DNA from 4 places in the Bradyrhizobium sp. USDA 3364 genome. Region 1 is predicted to be linked to each of the others. Evidence: riboswitches for the same ligand, from Rfam matches in the RefSeq annotation. Region 1 holds a riboswitch; each other region holds the start of a gene.
What was found. Region 1 has a riboswitch for cobalamin ahead of ACVILL_RS05785 (TonB-dependent receptor plug domain-containing protein). Riboswitches for the same ligand answer to the same signal wherever they lie in the genome.
Positions count from the first base shown of each region.

Region 1 (5,917 bases):
CACCCGATATCAGGGCCTCGGCGATCACCTCGACGGCAACCGTCATCGACGAGCGGCCGACACGTTCGACCTTCGCCGTGAGCTCGACGAGTTCGCCAACGCGAACCGGATCATGGAATTCCACCTTGTCCGAAGTTGCCATGACCACGGCTCGGCGTGCCCGCCGCGTCGCGGCCACGAAGGCGGCCTTGCCCATCATGCTGAGCGCGTTGCCGCCGAACAGGGTCCCGTAATGGTTGGCCTGGTCGGGGAAGACCAGTTCGACGAAACACGTGGATTCGGCCGCGCTGACCGCCTGCCCGTAGGAAGCCTGCATCGAATGACGCCCTTGCAACTTTGCTCGCTATTCGCAATATCCGCATAGACCAAAGTGTGAATAGTGCTGAAATTGCGGATACTTGCGAAGGGCGAGTAGCAAAACTGCGAAGTTTGCGAAGCCGACGGAGGAGCAAATGAAGAAGGCTTTCATGGGCGTCCGGCTCAAGCGCCTGCGTGAGGAGCGCCGCCTCACCCAGCAGGCCCTGGCGTCCGCGATCGGGATTTCGCTGAGCTACCTCAACCAGTTGGAGAACAACCAGCGGCCGCTAACGATTGCGGTCCTGCTCAAACTCAACACCGTCTTCGGCGTCGACGTGCAGATGTTCTCGGAGGATGACGAGGCGCGGCTGGTTGCCGACCTCCGCGAGACGCTGTCGCCCACAGTCGTCGGCGAGAACGTATCAGCCGCCGAAATCCGGGAGCTCGCCGTCAACATGCCCGCGGTAGCGCGGGCGATCATCTCGCTCAGCCGCAATCACCGGCTCGCGATCGAGCAAACCGCGGTGCTCGCCGCGCGGCTCGGCGAGGACCGCCAGGCGGCGACCGCGATCCTGCCCTCGACCCCCCACGAGGAAGTCCGCGACTTCTTCTATGCACGCCACAACTACTTTGCCGAGCTGGACGACGCCGCCGAGCAGCTCGCGCAACAGCTTGCGCCATCGCGCCAGCTGACGTCGGCGAGCCTTAGCGACCATCTGCGCGACAAATTTGGAATAACGGTGATGTTCGACGATGCGCCTGCTGCGGCACATCGACGCTTCGACCAAGAATGCGCGGCCCTGCATCTCTCGCGAAAGCTGGAACCGGGCCAACAGGCTTTCCAGTTGGCCACTCAAATCGCCCTACTGGCTTGCGATGGAGAATTGTCAGCACTGGTCGACGGTGCACGGTTCACCAATGCGGATACGCGCGGGCTCGCCCGCATCGGGCTTGCCAACTATTTCGCCGGAGCACTGATCATGCCTTATGGGGAATTCTTGGGTGCCGCTCAAAAGCTTCGCTATGACATCGAGCTGCTGGGCCAGAAGTTTGGCGTCGGCTTCGAAACCACGTGCCACCGGCTGAGTACGCTACAACGGCCTTCCGCACGCGGCGTGCCGTTCTTCTTCATCCGCGTCGATCGCGCTGGAAACATCTCGAAACGACAATCTGCAACTGATTTTCACTTCTCCCGGATTGGCGGCACCTGCCCGCTTTGGAATGTATACGAAGCGTTCACGACTCCTGAACGCATCCTCACCCAGCTTGCCCAAATGCCGGACGATCGCACGTATCTCTGGATCGCGCGCACCGTCACCCGTCGCGAGGGGGGATATGGCTCGCTGAGCAAGACGTTTGCCGTCGCCCTGGGATGTGACATCCGGCACGCCGAAGAAATTGTCTACTCACGAGGACTTGACGTTCACGATCCTGCGTCCGCGACGCCGATTGGCATAGGCTGCAAGGTATGTGAGCGCGTCGATTGCCCGCAGAGGGCTTTCCCTCCGCTCGGACGCCCGCTTATGATCGATGAAAAACACGCCTACTTTTCTCCCTATGCAGCCTCCACTCCCTGACCGAGAGGACATATGCATCTGAACACCGCCAGCCTTTTGACGACACGGACCATCGAGTTCTTTCCTTCAGAAGAATTGACGGCGGGCTCGCACAAGAGGGCGGCGCAAGCACTTCGAATCACGCGATCGACCTTTCGCCAGCGGCTCGAATGCAGCGTGACAGATTGCCAAGGGGGTATTCTGATTCATTGCCCGTTGGGCGACGTGAACTCCGTCCTGCAAGTTTGTGAAGTCGTCGAGCAGAAGCTGCAAAAGCTTCAAAAGGAGCCACTGACGGGGAGAATGGTCGAGCAGATACTGTCGATCACCTCAGCCGAATTGCGACGGTGGTCGAAGCAAGGTCGAGTACCGACCGCTGGCCACACCTTCTTCAGTAGCGGTCGGAAGCAGGTCAGCCTCTTCCTGTATTCTCCCGATATTGTCAGGGAGCTTGCGACTCGGCCCCAGCAGATCGCGGATTGGCGCCATCCCAACAGATCGTGAACGTCCGAGATGCTCGCAGCCGTTCGGCGTGACCAAACTGCCACATGTGCTGCTACTCCGCATTCGACAAGCGCCACTTGCTTGATTCGCTTGGAGGGGCCGTTCAGGCTCATCGGCGGTAGTGCCGAAAGGCATATCAAGGGAATACGGTGCGTCCTCACGGACTAGGCCGGAGCTGCCCCCGCAACTGTAAGCGGCGAGCCGACGACATTTGAAGCCAGTGGATTCGATTCGAATCTGGGAAGGTGGTCGGAAGCGTCAAGCCGCAAGCCAGGAAACCTTGCTACCGTCGTGGTCATGTGCTGACGCATTGGGCGGGGTGCTCCAGGGCGTTGCAAAGCCGGTTGGGATCTGCCGCATCTGGGGCGAACGGCAGCCGCTCACGGCCAATGTACGTGACGGCTTTTTTGCTTCGCCGTTGGTCACCACTGTGTTCATTTCAGATGATGTTGCGTTGCGCTCGTCGGCGCGAATTTCAGGGCTTTCACTGATTTCACGCAAGCACCGCTTGCTGGCCGGTTCGGCGGTCACGCTTTGCATCGTGATGGCTTCCATGGCCGCGGCCGGCCGGGCATCGGCGCAAACACCGCAGCAGCTCAATCCCGTCACCGTCACTCCGCCCACGCCGCGGCCGAGCGCGGAGCAACGTGGCAGCGAAAGCTGCGGGCCCGCTAAGCGCGTCCGGCGTGCGGCACGCCAGCCTGCGCCAGCGCCGAAGCCGGTGCCGGGACCGGCCCCTCTCGCAGCAACGGCCGCGACGCCGCTCAACAGCAACGTGATAGCCGGCAGCACCAGCCTGCTTGGCCTGACGGTACACGAGACGCCCGTAACCGTCGAAGTCGTCAGCCAGCAGCAGATGCAGGAGCAGGATACCGCACCACGACCGAGACCGCGCGGGGGGCGACTGGCGTGCTGTCGGGCGATGCCGCCGGCGCCACCCGCGGGGTTCTCGATGCGCGGCTTCACGGGCAGCGAAATCACCACACTCTACAACGGCATCTGGATCGGTCCGCAAGACATCACCTCCCGCGTGATGGACACGGCGAGCCTCGAGCAGGTCGAATTCGTCAAGGGCCCGAACTCGATCACGTCGGGGCTCGCCACGATCGGCGGCTCGGTCAATTATGTCAGCAAGCAGCTGACCACCGGACCGATCAGGAGCGAACTCGACGGCTCGATCGATACGCTCGGCACCTAGCCGACCACCTCGATGGGAACCCTCACTGTAAAACAGGGTTGAGCATGCCGGGCCAGGCGATCGGTTGGGCGATGGTGACGGGCTCTGGCTCTTCGTCGCTGGGAGTGGGACCAAAGACCAAATCGTGGATGTTTCGGTTCACTTCGCCCGTCACCCGCAAGCCTCGTGAGATAGGCCTTGGTCCAGTAAGTGCCGTCGTCAAGAAGCGCGTGGACTTTGACCTTTAGAGCACGGGCAATCCGAGTAATATTGTCGAGCAAGACATTTCGCTCAGATCGCGCTCGGCCGGAATCTTGAAATAGACGCAGTACGGAAGCCCTGCGCGTCTCACCGGCATTGGACTATTAGCTGCCGCGCCCCCGCTACCCGCCTAGTGGAAAGAGCCGTGCTCTCGAACGATCGGCAATAGCTCGTGATGGTTCTGGATGATGTGGTCCGGCTTCGTAGCCCGCAACCGCGCCTCGGAAACAAATCCGCCGGTAATGGCTACGCTGATCAGTCCAAGACTTCGGGCAATATCAGTTTCTACCGGCATATCCCCGATAATGAAGGTCGACTCCGGCTTTAGATCGTTTTGCACCATATATCGCCGAAGTCGCTCCCCTTTGCTCATCGTCTTATTCTGCGTGGCACGGCTTTCAAAGGCCAGGACGTCGTTGAAGCAGCGATCGATGCCGAGCCTTTGCAATTGAGCAACAAGAGGTGCGACTATATGGTTGCTCACGATGATGGACGAAGCCGCTTCCCGGCGAACCCATTCCAGCATTGTGCGCGCCCCCACGCGTAGATCTGCTTTATCGGCCAGCGGCTCGTAAGTGTCATGGAAGATTGCACTGCCATCGCGATCTACGGCTGCGACTTCCGATTCTGACATCCCGATGTTTCGGAAAAGAATGGACAGTGGGACATCGCAATGATCCCGAAAGGTGTCTAAATCGATCGCCGGGCGACCGAAACGTTTCAGGATAACGTTCGTCGTTTGGAGTAGTGCGCTGGCATCGTCAAGCAACGTGCCATTCCAATCAAAAACAAGAATGGGCCTCATCATACTCAATCTCAGGCAGCGCTCTGGTAGTCAGCGACAAGGCTATGCAGATCTCTGTTTGCGCGGCTTTGACCTGCAGAAGTCGGCATTTCGAATGTGAAGGGTGATAAATCTACTCCCTCGCTCCCGCGCGGCAGCAACGAGGACAATCGGTAAAAGGGCAAGTAAGTCACAGTTGTCGCGTTGATCGCGGCAGCGATTCTGCTTTCAACCGATTGAAGAACATGCGGCTCGATGTCTTTGAACAGCAGGCTTTGCTTCTGCTGTTGCGCGGACAGCCGTTTCCATGCCTGCCAAAAAGCCAGTTCATCGATGGCCTCAATATCCACGCCGTAGTAATTCGGAGCCACGATAGGTGGCGAACCGATTCCCCAATGGACAGCTTTGACGCCCGCAGCAAGGAGCATATTCGTCACGGTCCGGCCGGGTATCGCCACGAATGAGGGCTTCATCGGCAATGAGTATCGTGCGTTTGCCAACATCAGTCGAAGCCAGCCGATATTTGCGAGCGATACGATGCTTGCGCTCACTGGTTGGGCCGATGAGAGTTCGCTCAGCGAATTGCGCCTCGATGACTTCACGTCGTTGAGCGTTAACGCCGCGCGCTACCAGAGATGCAAATAACCCGTCAGCGTAAGGTCTTCCGGTATAAGGCATGGACGAGACGATGATGGGATCTGGGTCCTGCTCTGCGCAGATCCGTTGCGCAATAAGATCACCTAGCGAGAAACCGATATTGTAGCGGGTTTAGCGGTGAGTTTGGCCATCGATGGACGTATCCGGGTTTCCGAGGTAAAGGGTCTCATAAACGCATAGCTTGGCGGTTTCTTGAGAAACACTGACGCGATGATCGAGGCAATGCCCCCGTTTGCCATCCACATATTTGATGTAGCCCGGCAGGATTTGACCTGACTCGCCTCGAAGGCCGGCAAAGGCGCAATTTTCCGAGGCAAAGAGCAAAACTCCATCGTCCGTCTGCATGAACTCCAATGGACGCAAACCATATCTATTGCGGAACGCGACCAGATTTCCCGCTGGGTCCAACAAGAGCGCACTGATAGCACCATCAATGCGCTCATCGATTTCACGGAAAACGTTCTCATACTTGACCCGCAAGCCTTGCCGCCAATAATCCCTCTCACAAATTTTCTCAATCAGCTTGAGCAACAGCTCAGCATCCGTCCGACCAACCCGGGTGTAACCTTGTGCAATCAGTTCTGCCCTCACCTCGTGGCCATTTGCTAACGCTCCATCTACCGACACTGTCAGTTCACGGGACGAGGCCGTGCGCTTGGGATTTGGATGATCGTCGTTCCT
Region 1 covers NZ_JBSRYG010000002.1:1,219,187-1,225,103, forward strand. Annotated here, with positions in the region: gene ACVILL_RS05765 (acyl-CoA thioesterase) at 1-316, opposite strand, end outside; gene ACVILL_RS05770 (short-chain fatty acyl-CoA regulator family protein) at 453-1,874, shown strand; gene ACVILL_RS05775 (hypothetical protein) at 1,887-2,357, shown strand; cobalamin riboswitch at 2,460-2,659, shown strand; gene ACVILL_RS05780 (hypothetical protein) at 2,616-2,912, opposite strand; gene ACVILL_RS05785 (TonB-dependent receptor plug domain-containing protein) at 2,911-3,555, shown strand; gene ACVILL_RS05790 (HAD family hydrolase) at 3,926-4,603, opposite strand; gene ACVILL_RS05795 (hypothetical protein) at 4,612-5,130, opposite strand; gene ACVILL_RS05800 (hypothetical protein) at 5,348-5,863, opposite strand.

Region 2 (5,917 bases), 410 kb from region 1:
CGTGCCTCGAGCAGCGGCGCAATGGCCATTTGCAATTCTGGCGTATCAGCCAGCAGGGCTTCGACCTTCGCGGTGAAACGCGCGCGATGGATGAGGCCGAGCTTGAGGCCGTGGACCTTCAACAATCCGCGAATGGTGTCTTCAATTGCCAACATATGATCGACGAACTTGCGGCGTGCAATCAATGTGGTCCTGAGTATCTGCGATGCCCTGCTTTTGACATGCACCGGCCTGTAGTGTCCGATCCGCATCATATCGGCGATACCACGCGCGTCGCTACGATCGGCTTTATTCGGTCGCGAAGACAAAAATCTCTGCGCATGGCGGGTCTCAATGCAGATCATCCGAAAACCAGTCTCGACCAGCGCGCCATAAGCCATTCGGACAACGGGCAGGCTTCGATGCCGACGAGCGTAATACGCTCTTGCCATCGTGTCAGGGCTTTCACTATCGCTGCTGGTTCCAGACCGCCGAGCCATCAGCCTCGACGACACAAATCGAAGTGGTCTTCAGCGAAACATCCAGTCCAACAAATAGGGCCATCGCGCTTCTCCTTTGCTGGATCGAATCAATCCCAACACAGTGTATCGAGAGGCCGGGATCGGATTACCCCAGCTCATGCATTCCAAACAGAGTTCCAAACCTTCGCCATTGAGTGGAACCGGACAGCGACTGCCTGCGCAGTGATCAACAAGAAGCCACTCATGCATTGGCTGCTTGAGCAATTTTTGCGGTCGCGTTTGCTCGTATGGTCGCGCCGATCCAGCGGCGAGAAACCGTTAATTGCACTTCGCCTCGGTCGGTACGAGACGGCCGGGCGTCGCCATCAGCAGTCTTTGCTCGGCTCGGCAAACCCTTGTGAAGGTGCTCATCGCAGGCAAACCTCGGTTTAGTCTTCCGATACTCGACTACATCGGTCGCATACCACAGCATGATTGAGCTATGCTGAGCCGTGCTTTAACTCGGGTTCAGATCTACGGCGAATGTCCTCGCCGGCAATCGGACCATCGGCTGTCCTCCCTCCGCCGATGGAAGTCGGCGATGTTCAGCGTCGCTCCTCTCAGACTTAACTTTCGCCCGGCCTGCTAAGCGCGGCCGGGCTTTTTTCTGTCGTGCAAGCTCGATCGAGATGATCGAGAGCGCAACGCCCTATGAGCGGATCAGCGCCCTGGAGGAGAGAGCCAAGCGCAGGATCAACGACTTGGCCGATCAGATGCCCCGCGCAGTTGCCGGGCGGCGGCGACCATGTTGATCAGCGCCGGGCGAACCTCCTCCCATTTGCGCGTCTTCAGACCACAGTCCGGATTGACCCAGAGCTGCGAATCCTGCAACCGCTGCCGAGCCAATGCCATCAGCTCCCGCATTTCCCCTACCTCGGGAATGCGTGGAGAATGGATGTCGTACACGCCCGGCCCGATCTGATTGGGATATTTGTAGTTCCTGAACGCGTCGAGCAGTTCCATCTTCGAACGCGACGTCTCGATCGAGATGACATCCGCATCCATTGCAGCAATGGCGTCGATGATGTCATTGAACTCAGAATAGCACATATGCGTATGAATCTGGGTTTGATCTGCAACGCCTGATGAGCAAATGCGGAAGCTGTCGACGGCCCATTGAAGGTAGGCCGCCCACTCCGATCGACGCAACGGCAATCCTTCGCGGAGGGCAGCTTCGTCGATCTGGATCATGCTCGCACCGGCTATCTCGAGATCGCGGACTTCGTCGCGTATCGCCAGTGCGATCTGCCGGCAGACCTCGCCTCTTGGAATATCATCGCGAACAAACGACCAGTTCAAGATCGTTACTGGCCCGGTCAACATCGCCTTCACCGGCTTGCTGGTCAGTGATTGCGCGTAGAGCCACCAATCCACAGTGATCGGTTTTGGCCGCGAAACATCTCCGAATAGGATCGGTGGCCTGACACAGCGCGAGCCATAGGATTGCACCCAACCATTCCTGGTGAATGCGAATCCGGCGAGTTTCTCGCCGAAGTACTGCACCATGTCATTGCGCTCAAACTCGCCGTGCACGAGCACGTCCAGACCAATGTCCTCCTGCCAACGCAGAGCGCGCGCAGTCTCCTCCTTGAGGAATTTGTCGTACTTCTCGTCGCTCATGGCGCCTTGCGAATGTGTCGCGCGGGCATTACGGACCTCAGGGGTTTGCGGGAAGGATCCGATCGTCGTGGTGGGAAAGGCAGGTAGTCTAAAGCGCTTGCGTTGGATCTCGGCTCGACGGACAAATGGGCTGGCGCGCCGGCGCATGGCCTCGTCGATCGCTCGCATCCGCACCGCAAGATTGGCATCACGGATCTTTGGTGAAGTCCGACGGCCAGTCACGGCCGACTGCGATTCAGCAAGACTTTGAGCAACATTCTGATCACCCGCGAGTGCCCGCGCCAGGATCGCAAGCTCACGCATCTTCTGTACCGAAAAGGCAAGCCAACTCTTGAGATCGGATGCAAGTCCGGTCTCGAGTTCAACATCGACGGGCACATGGAGCAGCGAGCAGGACGGAGCGATCTGAACACGATCCCTGCCTAGCTTCGCAATGGCGGGATCCAGTTGCTGGCGGAGCGCCGACAGGTTCGACCGCCAAACATTTCGCCCGTCGACGACGCCGAGGGACATGACGAGATCACTTCGCCGAGCAGCAATGATCCGGTCCAACAGGTTCGGTGCGCGAACCAAATCCACGTGCAGTCCGGCAACGGGCATGTTCAAAGCTGTGTCCAGATTATCGCCGAGATCGCCGAAATAGCTCGCGACCATGATCTTGACGTTTGGTACTTCCCTGGCGAGCCGATCATAGACGTGCAGCAAAGATCTTCGCGTCCCCTCCTCCAGATCCAGGACCAGGCAGGGCTCGTCGCATTGAACCCAGTTTGCTCCCCTTTTGCCTAGTTCTTGCAGAACCTCGATATAGACCGGTAATAGCTCATCCAGGAGTGACAGCGGCTGGAACGCAGGATCCGGACTCTTGCCAAGCTTCAAGAATGTGACCGGCCCGATCAGGACAGGGCGCGTCTGGAACCCTAGGGCCTTGGCTTCCTCATACTCCTCGATAGGCTTGCGAGAAGATAGGCGGAACGTCTGTCCGCGATGAAATTCAGGAACCATGTAGTGGTAGTTGGTGTCGAACCACTTGGTCATCTCCTGTGCGGGCGCGCCAAATCCGCCCGATCCGTGGCTGCAACTGGTATTCTGGCGAACGCATTGTGAACCGCGCGCCATGTCGAAGTACGTCTTGAGCGAAACCGATTCGATTTTCGACGCGTAGACTTCCGGGATGGCACCAACCATGACAGAGGTGTCGAGCACTTGGTCGTACAACGAAAAATCGTTGGACGGAATGACGGTGACACCGAGGGATTTTTGGCGAGCCCAGTTCGCAGCACGCAGGCCAGCTGCGTCCTCGAGCAATTGCTGTTCGCTGATTGCGCCGGTCCAGTAACTTTCAAGCGCGCGTTTGAGCTCGCGTCTTGGACCGATCCGAGGCGTTCCAAGCGTGGCGACCGGAAGGGAGAGAAGAGACATAGCGCTAACCCCGTAGTTGGGGGCAAAGGCCATGGCGGACGCAAGCACAATCGCCCGAGGGCGGCTGCTTGGCGTACCACCGGGACACCCCGCCCGTGGACGTATATGTGGTCGAGGCAGGTCTCCTGGCTCGCGGGTCATCGCTGCTGTCCGGCCTTCCCGAAGCTGTACGGGCTTCAGTGACTTTGTTGGACAGCGGCTCGTCGCTTACAGTTGCGGGGGCAGCGCCGGCATGTTCACCGGCTTCCCTCTTAGCTCCGAATCCAGCGGGACCGGAGAACCTCTACGATTTGGATTATCGGCAAGAGACCTCTTCCGTCAACCTCTCAGATGATTCACTCACGTCAATGCCGCCATCATCGGTGACTCAAATGGCTATTTAACGTCGAAAGTTCACCACGATTGGAAGCTCTCTCCGATACATGTGTCGAAAGAATTGTCGAAGGCGCAATTCGCGGCGCTTCCAACGCGCCAGCATCCTGTCTCTCGACAGTCAAGTACCGCCGCCAGGGGCAAAACATCTGCGCAACCATTCATCAGCATGCCCGGCGCGCATGTTGATCTGCGTGCCAACCAATCCTAGTAGGCGACTTGCGATCCGTGATGCCGATAATGCGCAGGAACTTGAGCACTGGGCGACCCGCAATGAAAATGGCTGCTTGGAGCACCGTTGGCGTCTTTGCTGTAACCGTCTTTGCGGTCGGCCTGTTCGGGTGGTTGGTGTAAGCGTTCATGAATCAATCCGTCAGACAGATGCTCTCGAGAATGTTGAGCAACTCGAGAGGAAGTTAGCGCGACTAGATCGTTTCTCGCTTACCGGCTGACGCGATTGGAAACAGCGGCTGACAAACCATGAATGCGGAGCCGAGGCGGCTGGACGATTGGCCGTGCGCGTAGGCGGATACGGGCGCTCCATATCATTGCCTGCCTGGCGCCTCGCATAACGATTCCACACGCCCGTCGATGATGAGCGTTTTTTGCTTATTAGCATCTGCGAGCCTGTAGAGATTCGCGGGCGTTTGGGTGACCATACCGCGCGGACGGTTCGACAGCATTTACGAATGCTGCCCGATTTTTTATCCGTAGATTGCCGCAGCCTTCCTTGCGCCAAGCCCGCGCGGATCGGCGGAATGGAAACATTGAAACGAGCGCAGGTCGGAAAGCCGACAAACGCTACACGAATCCGGCGTGATTTGCCGGGTATTTCCTGGCACGAAGGATGCAGGCTCAAGATGCCCGGGCTTCTCCCCCCTGGGCAGGTCCAGCACAGCAAATTGAGGTTGTCGCTGGCCCACTGAAGTTAGCGGCGCGTGACGTCGAGGGGACTGCGCCTGCTCGCGCGGCATATCGGCAGGCGCCCGCGTCACGTTGCCGCTAACTTCTTGCAATCGAGGATAGCATTGAAGGCTGCCGCTTTGACGTGTGGATGCAAAACCGATGGTCCTGCCGCTATGAAGAGAATGTCTGCAAGAGGCGCGCTTTGTCTCTGTCAATTGCTGATTTTCCTTGCTGGGCTGGTTGCGACGGGCAACAGTGCGCGAGCCGGCGAAAACGCGCTTGTCGAACGAGTCAAGTCAACCTGGCGAGCACGAGACGGTGAGACAATCGAGCACATTGTCTCCAAAGTCTCGAAAGTGGCTCACTTCGTCCCTCGAAACTGGGGAATCGCCGAAGGCATCGACCACACTGAGTATGTTTATCTTTCCTGGACCAGACATCAGGATAACAGATCAGACGAACATTACGTTATTACCTGGAAGGTCGGGACCGACGGAAAGATTGAAGTTGCGTCTCCCTATGCAAAGCCCATCGAACTCGGCTGGCGTGCCCTGGCGCTTTCACTCATCGCCAGTGAAGTCACCGACGGAGAAAAAGACGCAAACCTTCGTTTTCTGCATGATCCGGTCAATTTCAACTTTGTGACGACCGCGCGGGGCAAGCTCGGAGATCTACTGCGGCGCGGCCGCTGTCATGTCATCGAACCTGTTGTCGTGGATTACGTGACGGCGGCGAATGACAAGCCGACCGAGAAAGCGGACCGGTGGCGCGTTCTGCTGTTGGTGAACTGCAACATACCAGGCCCGCGTTATTTTACGGAGAATGGCGTCATCACCTTCGAGAAGCGCGAGGGGCACGATTGGGAGCCGCAATCTTTCCTTGCCAAGAGGATTGCGACCTCTCCTCCCGGCTCTTGGTTCCATCACATAGAGCCAAACGAACGGGAGGCGTTCGAGGGGGTGGGAAAGGCCTCGACAAATAATCAGGACGGCAGCGCTACTCCTTGAGCACCGAGCGGGTCGGGCCAACAGCAAGACCCATGCGCTGAAATAGTGACGCGTCCAGCTATGCCAGCAGCAGGCAAGCCCTTCTCCGACCTG
Region 2 covers NZ_JBSRYG010000002.1:804,207-810,123, forward strand. Annotated here, with positions in the region: partial or broken gene ACVILL_RS04030 (IS110 family RNA-guided transposase) at 1-543, opposite strand, end outside; gene metE (5-methyltetrahydropteroyltriglutamate--homocysteine S-methyltransferase) at 1,194-3,539, opposite strand; cobalamin riboswitch at 3,638-3,839, opposite strand; gene ACVILL_RS04040 (nodulate formation efficiency C protein) at 4,940-5,824, shown strand.
Region 2: linked by a shared signal. The riboswitch ahead of metE (5-methyltetrahydropteroyltriglutamate--homocysteine S-methyltransferase) and the one ahead of ACVILL_RS05785 (TonB-dependent receptor plug domain-containing protein) in region 1 are both predicted to bind cobalamin.

Region 3 (5,917 bases), 4.7 Mb from region 1:
CAACGCCTCCGTCGCGGCCTCGAACAATTGCGCAAGTCCCGAAAAGACGTCGCGGAACAGACCCGACACGCGCAGCGTCACGTCGATGCGGGGACGGGCGAGTTCCGCCGGCGCGATGATGTCGTAGCCCGACACCCGGCCCGACCCATGATCCCAGCGCGGCGCGATGCCGGCGAGATGCAGGGCCATCGCAAAGTCTTCGCCGGCGGTGCGCATCGTCGACGAGCCCCAGAGATCGACGACGAGTCCCTTCGGCCAATCGCCGTGATCCTGCAAATGACGGCGCAGCAGCTCTTCGGCGAGCTTCACGCCCTGCGCATGCGCCGACGGCGTCGGCACCGCGCGCGGATCGACCGCAAACAGATTGCGCCCGGTCGGCAGCACGTCGCTGCGCCCGCGATAGGGCGAGCCCGCTGGGCCCGGCGCAACGCGCCGGCCGGCGAGCGCATCACGCATGGTAGCCCTCTCCGCTTCGCCGCAAGCGCCCTGCCCGAACACATGCAGGCCGTCGCCGAATTGGCTTTCCTTGAGATCGCAGACGAAGCGATCGATCTGCGGAATCGCCTCCGCCGCCGAGACCGACGCCGCCAGGCCAAGATCGTCCTCCAGCCCGGCAATGCGCGCCTCCTCGCGGATTGCGGCAATCAGGCGCTGCCGCCGCGCCGGATCGAGGCCATCGGCGGTCGAATACTCGTCGAGCAAGCGCTCGAGACCGCGCAGGCCCTCCGGCACCACCGCCTGCGCCAGCGGCGGCGGCAGATGGCCGATCGTCACGGCGCCGATCCGGCGCTTGGCCTGGGCGGCCTCGCCGGGATCGTTGACGATGAAGGGATAGATGACGGGCAGATCGCCGATCAGCGCTTCCGGCCAGCATGCCGATGACAGGGCGACCGACTTGCCGGGCAGCCATTCCAGCGTGCCATGCGTGCCCATGTGGACGACAGCATCGATGCCCTGCTGCCTGAGCCACAGATGGAACGCGACATAGGCATGACGCGGCGTGCGCGAGAGATCGTGGTAGTCGGCATCGCGACGACCGGCCTCACCGCGCTCCGGCTGCACGGCGATGACCGACCTGCCGCACTGGATCGCCGCGAAATGAAATGCGCCGTCGCGGCAATCGGGATCATCCTCCGGCGCGCCCCATGTGCTGGCAAGGTCGTCCTGGAGTTGCACCGGCAAGTTGGAGATCGCCGCGCGATATTCGACCACGCCCCAAGTCAGTTTCCGTCGCAGAAGTGCATCGCCCAGCGACGCCACCGGCTCGAGATAAAATCCCGCAGCCGCGAGATCGGTCAGCAACACCTCGACCGAGGCCAGCGCATCGAGGCCGACGGCGTGCGCGATCTGATGCGGACGGCCCGGATAGTTCGAGAGCACGAGCGCGAGATGTTTGTCCCGCGCCGGCTTGCTGGTAAGCCGATGCCAGGCCGCCACACGCGCGACAATTGCCGCAACGCGCTCGGCATCCGGCCGATGCGCGAGGTGCGCGAATTGCAGTTCGGGATCGCGCTCGCCTGCCGACTTGAAGCTCACGACGCCCGCGAACAGGCGGCCGTCGACCTCCGGCAGCACGACATGCATCGCGAGATCGCCGGGCGAAAGGCCGCGCAGCGACAAGGCCCAATCCTCGCGCCGCGCCGTGGACAGCGCGACCTGGAACACCGGGCACGATGCGATATCGAACGGCGTCGTGCCGTCGTCACCGGCTGCCGAGAATGCGGTCGCATTGACAATGGCGGCCGGCGGGCATTGCGCGAATTGGGTGCGCAGCCAATCGGCGACGCCCGCCGCCTTCAACGAGGTGACGAACACACCGTGGGCATCGAAGCCCTTGTCGCGCAACGCATCGATCAATGCATCGACCGGCGCGGTGTCGCCGGCCGCGAGATAGGAGCGATAGAAGGTCACCAGCACCCGCGGCCTGTCGCCGGAGGCCGGCAGAGCCGCGACGGCACCGCGCACGGAATCGTAGACGCCGATTTCGGGGAGATCGATCTCGCCGACGACGGGTCCGGCATAGAGACCGGACGCCAGCGCCAGCTGCGCGATCACGGCCTGCGCGGCAACCGGGCCGCCCTTGTCGCACAGCACCTTCAGGCGGCGCAGCGTCGAGACCGGCAGCGTCGAGAACTCATCCAGCCGCAGATCGTCGCGGCCGTCCGCCGGCAGCACGACCAGGGCGATGCCGCGCTCCTTCGCCAGCCGATGCACCGCGGCCAGCCCGTACGACCAATAGGGCTCGCCGCCGATCAGGCGGACGAGAATGCCGCGTGCATGCGACAGGGTCCGCTCAATATAGGTGTCGACCGACAGCGGGTGGCGCAGCTCCGCGAGATTGGCGAGCCGCAGCGACGGCAGCGCGGCGCGGCCGCGCCGCCAGCCGGCCGCGAACGCCGCGAGATCGCTGTCGGAAAACGACAACACCACGAGATCGGCCGGATCCTGGCCGAGGTCTCTCGGTGTCGCGGTCTCCTCAAGGCCGCGGCTCTCGCGGAAGATGACGTGCATCAGACACCAAGTCGCGCCCTGATCGCGGTCTCATCGATATCGGCATGTTCGCCGATCACGACCAGCTTGGACTGCCGCGGGCGCGCGCCCCAGGGCATGTCGAACTGATGCCGCACCCGTTCGCCGACCGATTGCACGAGCAACCGCATCGGCTTGCCTTCGACTGCAATGTAGCCCTTGGCACGGAGCACGTTCTGCTCGCGGGCCAGGCCCTTGATCGACGTGACCAACGCATCGACGTCAGCAATCTCGGGAAGATCGATCACCACCGAATTGAAATCGTCGTGCTCGTGTTCCTCTTCGCCGTCGTGATGCGACGGACGTGCGGCGAGATCGTCTTCCGCCGCGGCCCCAAGGCCGAGGATCACGCGCGCGTCGATCGTGCCGTCGACAATGGGCAACATCGGCACCTCGCGCGGCATTTCGGCCGCGATCACCTCTTTTGCTGCCTTGATCCCCTCTGCGCCTGCGAGATCGGCCTTGGTCAGGAGCACGATATCGGCGCAGGCGATCTGGTCCTCGAACACTTCGGACAGCGGCGTCTCGTGGTCGAGATTCTCGTCGGCCGCCCGCTGCGCATCGACCGCGGCCACGTCAGGCGCAAAGCGGCCGGCTGCGACCGCCTCGGCATCGGCCAGCGCGATCACGCCGTCCACCGTGATCCGCGAGCGGATCTCCGGCCAGTCGAATGCCTTGAGCAATGGCTTCGGCAGCGCGAGCCCCGATGTTTCGATCACGATATGATCGGGCTTCACGGGGCGTGCAAGCAACTGCTCCATCGCCGGGATGAAATCGTCGGCGACGGTGCAGCAGATGCAGCCATTGGCGAGCTCGACGATGTTCTCGGTCGGGCAATTGGCATCGGCGCACGACTTCAATATCTCGCCGTCGACACCTTCGCTGCCGAACTCGTTCACCAGAACCGCGAGCTTCTTGCCATTGGCATTGCGGAGCAGATGCTGGATCAGCGTCGTCTTGCCGGACCCGAGAAAGCCGGTCACGACCGTGACCGGAACCTTGGCGAGTGTCGTCATTCTGCGGCCTCCGGCACGACAGCGATGGGTGGAATGCGGGCAAGCGATTGCTTGCGGAAGATTTCGGGACGGCTGCGCCACGGCACGATGCCGTCGGGCGCCGCGGCATAGGCAGAGGCGCCGGCGATCACATCCCTGGCATTGGCTTCGGACAGGCGGCCGTAGACATAGGACCACCGCCCCGGCGCGCTGAGCGCGACCGAGCAACCCTGGCTGCAGGCCGACAGGCATTCGACGGGAACCAGATTGACGTTATCGGGCACGCCGGCCTCGACAAGCGCGGCATGCAGGCGCGCGCCGGGTGCGATCTCGCCTTCCGCCAGCGTCTGGCCGGCGCGACAGGTGATGCAGACATGAAGTGTAACGCTCATCGCCCTTCCTGGATTGACAGCGGGAAGCGATGAGGCACACGAACCGACTTCAAGCAGGTTCGTTTCCCCCGTCGCGGAACACCCCGTCCGCCGGTCTCACAACATGTTGCGCTGGCAGGTCTCCCGGCTTGCGGAGCAGGTTTTACCCCTCGATGCCCACCTTCCCGACTCCACATGGAATCAGTGGCTTGGACATCTCTCCGGTCACGGTCGCGGGGGCGGCTGCGCTTCAAGCCCGATTTAGCGGAGCCCTATCGCATTCCCTCTTCGCCTGTCGTAGGACAGGAACCAACGCGGGCCCACCATTCGTCGATGGCTCGCACTTGTCAAGCCGAAGGACCATGATGATTTCTGATGGAAACGACGCTCAGGACGGCGCCGTCGGCACCGACCCCTCGCTGGATGCGCGCCATGCCGACAAGATGGCGAAAAAGAAGGCCGCCCGCGACCGCATCATGGCGACGAAGAGTGGCGAAAAGGGCCTGATTATCGTTCATACCGGCGCCGGCAAAGGAAAATCCTCCTCCGCGTTCGGCATGATCGTGCGCTGTGTCGCGCACGGCTTTCCCTGCGCGGTGGTGCAGTTCATCAAGGGTGCCTGGGATACCGGCGAGCGCCGCCTGCTCACCGGACATTTCGGCGATCTCTGTCAGTTCCATGCCATGGGCGAAGGCTTTACCTGGGAGACCCAGGATCGCGCCCGCGACATCGCGGCGGCCCAGGCCGGCTGGGAAAAGGCCAAGCAGCTGATATCAGAGCCGAGCCTACGCATGGTAGTGCTCGACGAGATCAACATCGCGCTGCGCTACGATTATCTCGCGATCGCCGATGTCGTCGAATTCCTGACGACGTCGAAGCCGCCGATGACGCATGTCGTGCTCACCGGACGCAACGCCAAGGACGAGTTGATCGAGATCGCCGATCTCGTCACCGAGATGACGCTGGTGAAGCACCCGTTCCGCTCCGGCATCAAGGCCCAGCCGGGCGTCGAGTTCTGACCGATATCACGATGGCGCGCGCATTGATGATCCAGGGAGCCGGCTCGGACGTCGGCAAGTCGCTCATCGTCGCGGGCCTCGCACGCGCCGCTACACGGCGCGGCCTGCGCGTGCTGCCGTTCAAGCCGCAGAACATGTCGAACAACGCCGCAGTGACCGTCGACGGCGGCGAGATCGGACGCGCGCAGGCCTTGCAGGCGCTCGCCGCCGGCGTCGAGCCACACACCGACATGAATCCGGTGCTGCTGAAGCCCGAAACCGATGTCGGAGCCCAGATCATCGTGCACGGCAAGCGGATCGCGACCGCGCGCGCCCGGGAATATGCCGCGATGAAGCCATCGCTGATGGGCGCGGTGCTGAAGAGCTTTGAACGCCTCAAGGCGCGCGCCGACCTTGTGCTGGTCGAGGGTGCCGGCAGCCCCGCGGAGGTTAACTTACGCAAGGCCGATATCGCCAATATGGGCTTTGCGCGCAGGGCCGACGTGCCCGTGGTGCTGGTCGGCGACATCGACCGCGGCGGCGTCATCGCGCAGCTCGTCGGCATCAAGACGGTGATCGATCCTGACGATGCCGCGATGATCCGGGGTTTTGTCATCAACAAATTCCGCGGTGATCCCTCTCTGTTCGATGACGGCTACCGCCTGATCGAGGTCCGCACCGCGTGGCGCGGCCTTGGCGTGCTGCCCTGGTTCGCCCGCGCCGGCGAGCTTCCGGCCGAAGACGCGCTCGGACTCGGCGAGGCGCGCAAGCCCGGCCAGTGCAAGATCGCCTTTCTGGCGCTGTCGCGGATCGCCAATTTCGACGACCTCGATCCGCTCAAGCTCGAGCCCGGCGTCGATCTCGTGATGGTACGTCCGGGTGAGGCCATCCCGGGCGATGCGCGGCTCGTCATCCTGCCCGGCTCGAAATCGACCCGCGGCGATCTCGCCTTCCTGCGCGCGCAAGGATGGGACATCGATCTGCTGGCGCATCATCGCCGCGGCGGCCATGCCCTCGGCCTGTG
Region 3 covers NZ_JBSRYG010000002.1:5,929,432-5,935,348, reverse strand. Annotated here, with positions in the region: gene cobN (cobaltochelatase subunit CobN) at 1-2,511, opposite strand, end outside; gene cobW (cobalamin biosynthesis protein CobW) at 2,511-3,545, opposite strand; gene ACVILL_RS27810 (DUF1636 family protein) at 3,542-3,916, opposite strand; cobalamin riboswitch at 4,013-4,224, opposite strand; gene cobO (cob(I)yrinic acid a,c-diamide adenosyltransferase) at 4,261-4,914, shown strand; gene ACVILL_RS27800 (cobyric acid synthase) at 4,926-5,917, shown strand, end outside.
Region 3: linked by a shared signal. The riboswitch ahead of ACVILL_RS27810 (DUF1636 family protein) and the one ahead of ACVILL_RS05785 (TonB-dependent receptor plug domain-containing protein) in region 1 are both predicted to bind cobalamin.

Region 4 (5,917 bases), 530 kb from region 1:
GGCCGTGACGGGCGAGATGTGCAGCCAGGTTTGCGCGGGATCGTCGAAGCCGATGCGCAGCACCGGCAGCTCGCGCGCATGGTGCAGCGTGTACCAGTAGGCGTCCGGTTCATCGAGCTGGCGCGCGGATATCATGGCGGCGCCGGGCACCGCGCGTCGGGCCGCCGCGATGATCTCGTCCTGCGAGAGCGCCGCCGGCGCGCCGGTTACGGGATCTGCGAGGGTGCGATGGCTATTGCGGTCGTCGAGCATCATCAGCGGGCGTCCGCCGATCCAGACGAAGCGCGCCTCCACCGCCGGCGGCGACGGCGGCGATTTGAAGCCGGTGACGATGTCCGGCGCATCGTGGCCGCTATAGCTGGAGCCGATCTCGCGGGTAAGGCCGCGGCCGGAGAAGGCGCCGCCCGGATTGAGCGACAACCAGCCGCTGAACATCCAGGTGAAGACGAAGATGCCGCCGATCAGGCCGGCGATATGATGCCAGGCCATCCAGCCGCGATAAGGCGAGACGGCGCCATCAGCGTAACGGCGCGTCAGCCGCAGACGGAGAATGCCGATCCAGAAGCCGGTGACGGCAACCACAAGGCAGATGCCTGAGATCCACAGCACCACGTCGCGCCACAGCGGGCCGTCCTTGCGCAGCACGGTCGGATAGATCCAGTGCGGGATCGAGCCGAGCCAGTTCCAGACGCGTTCCCGCCGTGTGGTGTCGAGCGCGATCTCGCCGCTGCGCGAGGAGATGTAGAGCTCGGTGCCGCCGGCGTCGCCGAGGCCGATCAGATAGAGCGGCCGCAGCGGATCGAAGCGCGCCGTGACCGACCACTGGTCGCGCGTCACGGTGTCGAGCAATTGCGGCTGCGCCGCATGCGGATGATGCGCGGCAATGGCAAGCGCCTGATCCGGCGTGACCTGGTCGATCACGCTTCCATCGACCGCCGAAACGGTGACAGCAGCCCCCTTCCAGGCGGCGATGCGATAGACCGGTACATCGTTCATCATCGAGAGCCGGAGATCGCGCGGATAGTGCTCCATCCCCGCGATCGCCATCGCGCGATCCGGTGAGACCTGGACCTTGTTCCAGAGAATGACCGGGAGCGCGGCCAACCGCTCGGCGTCGGTGAGGCGCGGAAACGCCACGTACATCATGACGAGGCCGGAGATGAACCACATCGCGAACAGGAGACACGTCGCAATGCCGATCCAGCGATGGACGACATAAAGCCACCGCCGCCCTCGCCGGATCAGAGCGTTGCGCATGGTCAGAACTTCACGTTGACGGACAATTCCGCGGTACGCGGCATGCCCAGCAGCCACTGCCCGGTGCCGTTCGAGGTCACCGCGTAAGCCTGGTCGAACAGATTGTAGACACGGAACGCAACCGTCGTGCGATCGTCCGGCTTCCACCTGATGCCGCCATTGACCACATTGTAGCCTGGCCGCCTCTGGGTGTTGGCAAGGTCGGAGTACATCGCGCCGACGATCTGCACGCCGCCATAGACCGACCAGTTGGGTGCGAAATCCCAGGTCAGCCAGACATTGGAGACCTGCTGCGGAACGTTGACCGGGACATTGCCGGCATAGCTGACGATCTTGCCGCCGACCAGCTGGCTGTTGTTGTCATATTTGGCGCGCAGCAGCGCCGTGTTGGCGTCGATGCGCCAACCGTAATCGAGCGCGAACCCGACCGAGGCCTCGACGCCACGCGATGATTGCTGCCCGACCTGGAGCGAGGATCCGGGATTGCCGGGATCTGCGATCAGCAGATTGTTCTTGACGATCTCGTAGCCTGCCAGCGTCCACTCGCCGCGTCCGCCGAGGAACGACTGTTTGACGCCGAACTCGGTCTGCTTCCCGGTGGAGAGCTGGAAGTTCTTCTGCGAAGTAGACAGCGAGATGAGATTCCCGACCGGGTCGACGCCGACTGCATACTGGCCGTAGAAGGCGAGGTTCTTGATCGGCTCGTATACGAGGCCGGTGCGCCAGCTGGTGCCCGACAGCGTGGTTTCGAAACCGTTGCCCGGCGTCTTGTAGTCGGTGCGATCGATCTCGGGACGATCGTATCGGACTCCGGTAACGAGCGACAATTGATCGGTCAGCTTCAGCCGGTCTTCGGCGAACAGCGCGTATTGATTGACGATCGAATTGAAGCCCGGCGTAGTCGCGGTCGTCGTTGCGAAAAACGATCCGGGATCGAACATGTACGGATTCACCGACGACGCGCCGCCATAGGGCGAGTTGTTGGTGTGGAAGAACTCGATGTGATTGACGTCGAAGCCGGCAACGAACTGGTTCGCCAGGCCGAGGATGTGACCGCTGAACGTCGCGTCCATCCGGTTGCCGGACTGCTTCTGGTCGTGGAAGATCTCGATATAGCTGAAGCGGTCGATCAGCTGCGTCTTCGGATTGAAGGCATAGTTCTCGATGTCGCGCCAGTGCCGTTCGCTGGTCAGATAATACAGCGTGTTGTTGACCTTGATGCCGTCGGCGACATCCCACTCGGTCTTGAACTGGGTCCAGCTATCCTTGTAGCGGATCGCGCTGTCGGATGCATTGTAGTTCTTGAAGCGCAGCGCGTCCTGGATCGCGCCGTTGATCAGCGGCGTGCCGAAATACCGTGACGGGCTGCGGTCGGCGTAATCTTCCGACAGCGTGAAGGCGAGATTCTCCGAGGCCTGCACGCGCACGGCGGCCGAGACCGCTGCATTCGAGGTCTTGTCGCGATCGACCCAGCCGTCCGACATGTTGCCGGTGGCGTTGACACGATACGACACATTGGGATTGATCGGACCAGTAGAGTCCACCGAGAGCCGCCGCGTCATGTTGCTGTCGAGCGAGACCTCGGCCTCGTTGTAGGGCGTGGCTAACGGCTTCTTCGGGATCACGTTGATGACACCGCCGATCGCGCCCTCGCCGTACAGCACCGAGGCCGGACCGCGCAGCACCTCGATGCGTTGCGTCGACCAGGTGTCGTAGGGGAACGTCAGGGTGCCGGAGCCGATATAGAAGCGCGTGCCGTCATACAGCGTCATCACCGAGTTGCTGCCGGCAAAGCCGCGGGTGCTGAACGACAGGCCGCCATTGCCGGGCGCCGGCGTCGCGATGAAGCCGGTCGCGTTCTGGGTGACGGCATCGAGCACGTTATGCTGGCCGCGTTCCTTGATGGTTTTTGCCGTGATGATCTCGACGCTGGCCGGCGTCTGCAGCGGCGTCAGATTGAGACGGCTGCCGGTGCCGCCTGGCGCGGTGGCATTGAGCGTCGGCGACGCCGCACCCGATGCACCCGATGCTGCGGCACGCGGCGTGCCGCCGCCCGTCGCAGCCGTCGCTGACCTCGGCCGTGGCCGCGCCGCGGCGGCCGTGTTGCCGCTGCGCGCCGTGGGCTTCGGCTTTGCGGTCGCCGAAGGCGCGACCTCGATCGGATCGAGCCTGGTGGGCGCAGGTGCTTGTGCCGAGCCTCCGGCCGGCAGCAGCAGCGATGACAGGGAGCAAACGAGACCGAGGCGCCAGCGGCGCGCAACGGGAGAGGACGGAGACATCAAAAGGACTCGCGGTAACGTGGCACGTCACCGCGAACGCGGACAGGCGCATTGCCGGAAAGGCAGTGCTCCGATCCCACCAGGACGCCCCGCCCGATGTGCTCGCGTGTGACCACGACTGACGGCAGGTCTCCTGGCTCACGGGTCATCGCCTGTCGACGCCTTCCCGGACCTGACAGCCCAGTGGCAAATTGACGAAAGGCTCGCCGTTTACAGTTGCGGGGACAGCTGCGGCATTGGGGTTACCCTCGCACCGCATTCCCTTTTGATCCCCGAAGGGAACCGTCGGCAAAACGATAGGTGCTGGCTGCAGGGCTGTCAATTCGACGCGATTGTCGCAGACATGTTTTGCGAAATGGTGCTCCCGCCACGACACAGCGTCTGTCGCGCTGATGCGGAGACTTATCATCCCGTCATCCTGAGGAGCCGCGAAGCGGCGTCTCGAAGGTTCGACGACCACCGGCCGGGCCGTGCATCCTTCGAGACGCGCTACGCGCTCCTCAGGATGACGGGGATTCACGTCATTCGACACAGCCCTGCATGATCGCATCGATCTCGGCGCGCGAGAGAGCGCCCATCTCGGCGATGAAGACCAGCCGCGTGCGCGGCACGCCGGGCGCCAGGACGCCGCCGGCGGCCAATGTCGCGCGACCGCCGGCGAGCTGAAAGACCGTCAGCCGCCCGGGCTGCTCCACCGTCTCGAACAATCCCTTCGCCCGCGCCAGCTTCGGCGCCAGCGTGCCGATCGCCTGCTGCAAGCGGGGCAACCGCACCGGCCGCTCCGAGGTCCAGCTCAGCGTCTCGAACCGGTCAGCCACCGGCCGTCGCGGCGCGGTCTCGCGCGGCGCCGGCACATGATCGAGATCCGCCGGAAACAGCAACTCTGCCGGCACCTCGCCATGCAGCGCGTCGACCACCACGGTCGCCGGACGCACCGCCCGCACGGCGCTACGGATTACAGCACACGCGGCGGCGTCGGCCAAATCGACCTTGCTCAGCGCCACCACATCGGCCGCCCGCAACTGCGATCGCAGCAGCGCATCATCCAGCGCGGCCACGGGCTGCGTCGCGTCGACCACGCACAGCACCGTCTCCAGCGGCGCCTCCTTCCAGATCACCGGATCCATCAAATTGCGCACGATGTCGGCGGGATCGGCGATTCCGCTGGTCTCGATCACGATGAACTCGGGGCGCGGATCACGCCGCAGCAAGGTTGCGAGCGTGCGCAGCAGATCGCCCTCCAGCGTGCAGCAGATGCAGCCATTGCTCAGGCTGACCACGCCGTCGCTGGCGCCGGCGATCAGCTCCGCATCGATATTGATCGCACCGAAATCATTGACCACGGCGGCGATGCGCCTTCCCTGCGCATGCGCCAGCAGATGGTTGACGACCGTGGTCTTGCCCGCCCCGAGAAAACCCGCGACCAGCAGGATCGGGACCGGCATCTCAGCCCCCGGTGACGGGGCGGCGCACCGGCCGGCCGGGCCTTGCCGCAACGTCGAGGACGCCGTCGTTGATCAGCGGCTGGCCGCTGACTACGAGGTGCCGCACGCCTTCCGCCGGACGGTTCATCGCGGAGAAGGTCGCGCGGTCGCTCAGCGTCTCGAAGTCGAACACCACGACATCGGCATCGGCGCCGGCCTGCAGCCTGCCCTTGGCGCGCATCGCCGGCGTGCTCGCCGACAGGATCTCGGCCGGAATCAGCGCGCATTTGCGGATGCCCTCGAGCAACGACACCTTCTTGCGCTCCGCGCACCCATTCGCGGATGAAGCGGGTGAAGCAGCCGGCCGACCGCGGATGCGAGGTGGCATCGTCAGGCAGCGGCCAGGCGTCGCCGCTGTACGGGCGGCCATCCGCCAGCGTCCACGGCATCGCGTCGGACGCGATCGCGCCGCCCGGATACAGCACCGCCATGTCGAGCAGATCGCGATGATGCGCGTTGTTCTCGATGTCGAGCACATGCCACAGCACCAGCGTCGAGGGCTCAGCCGCCTGTGCAGCCAGCAACTCCTCGCGGCTGCCGAAGCGATGCCCGTCGGTCACGCGCTGCACCGAGTCGTAACCGAGACCGTTACGCTCCTCGAATTTGGGGTCGCTGAAGAAGGTCGCCGCCAGCACGGTCGAGCCGGTGCCGTAGGGATAGGCCTCCACCGTGATCGGCAGGCCCTGCGCCTGCGCCTTCGCGATCAGGGCAACGCAACGTTCGATATCCGTCTTGCTCGACGAGTTGAAGTGGCAGATGTGCATGTGCGCGCCGGTGGCGCCGGCATAGCCGATCAGGCGGATATAGGCCTCGGCCGCGCTCTCCGGATCGATGCGCGACATGTAGGCGACGTGGGTGAAGGTCGGCACCGCATGATCGGCCGCGAGTTGGCACACC
Region 4 covers NZ_JBSRYG010000002.1:1,746,198-1,752,114, forward strand. Annotated here, with positions in the region: gene ACVILL_RS08155 (PepSY domain-containing protein) at 1-1,257, opposite strand, end outside; gene ACVILL_RS08160 (TonB-dependent siderophore receptor) at 1,260-3,536, opposite strand; cobalamin riboswitch at 3,643-3,838, opposite strand; gene ACVILL_RS08165 (CobW family GTP-binding protein) at 4,058-4,981, opposite strand; partial or broken gene ACVILL_RS08170 (amidohydrolase family protein) at 4,983-5,917, opposite strand, start outside.
Region 4: linked by a shared signal. The riboswitch ahead of ACVILL_RS08160 (TonB-dependent siderophore receptor) and the one ahead of ACVILL_RS05785 (TonB-dependent receptor plug domain-containing protein) in region 1 are both predicted to bind cobalamin.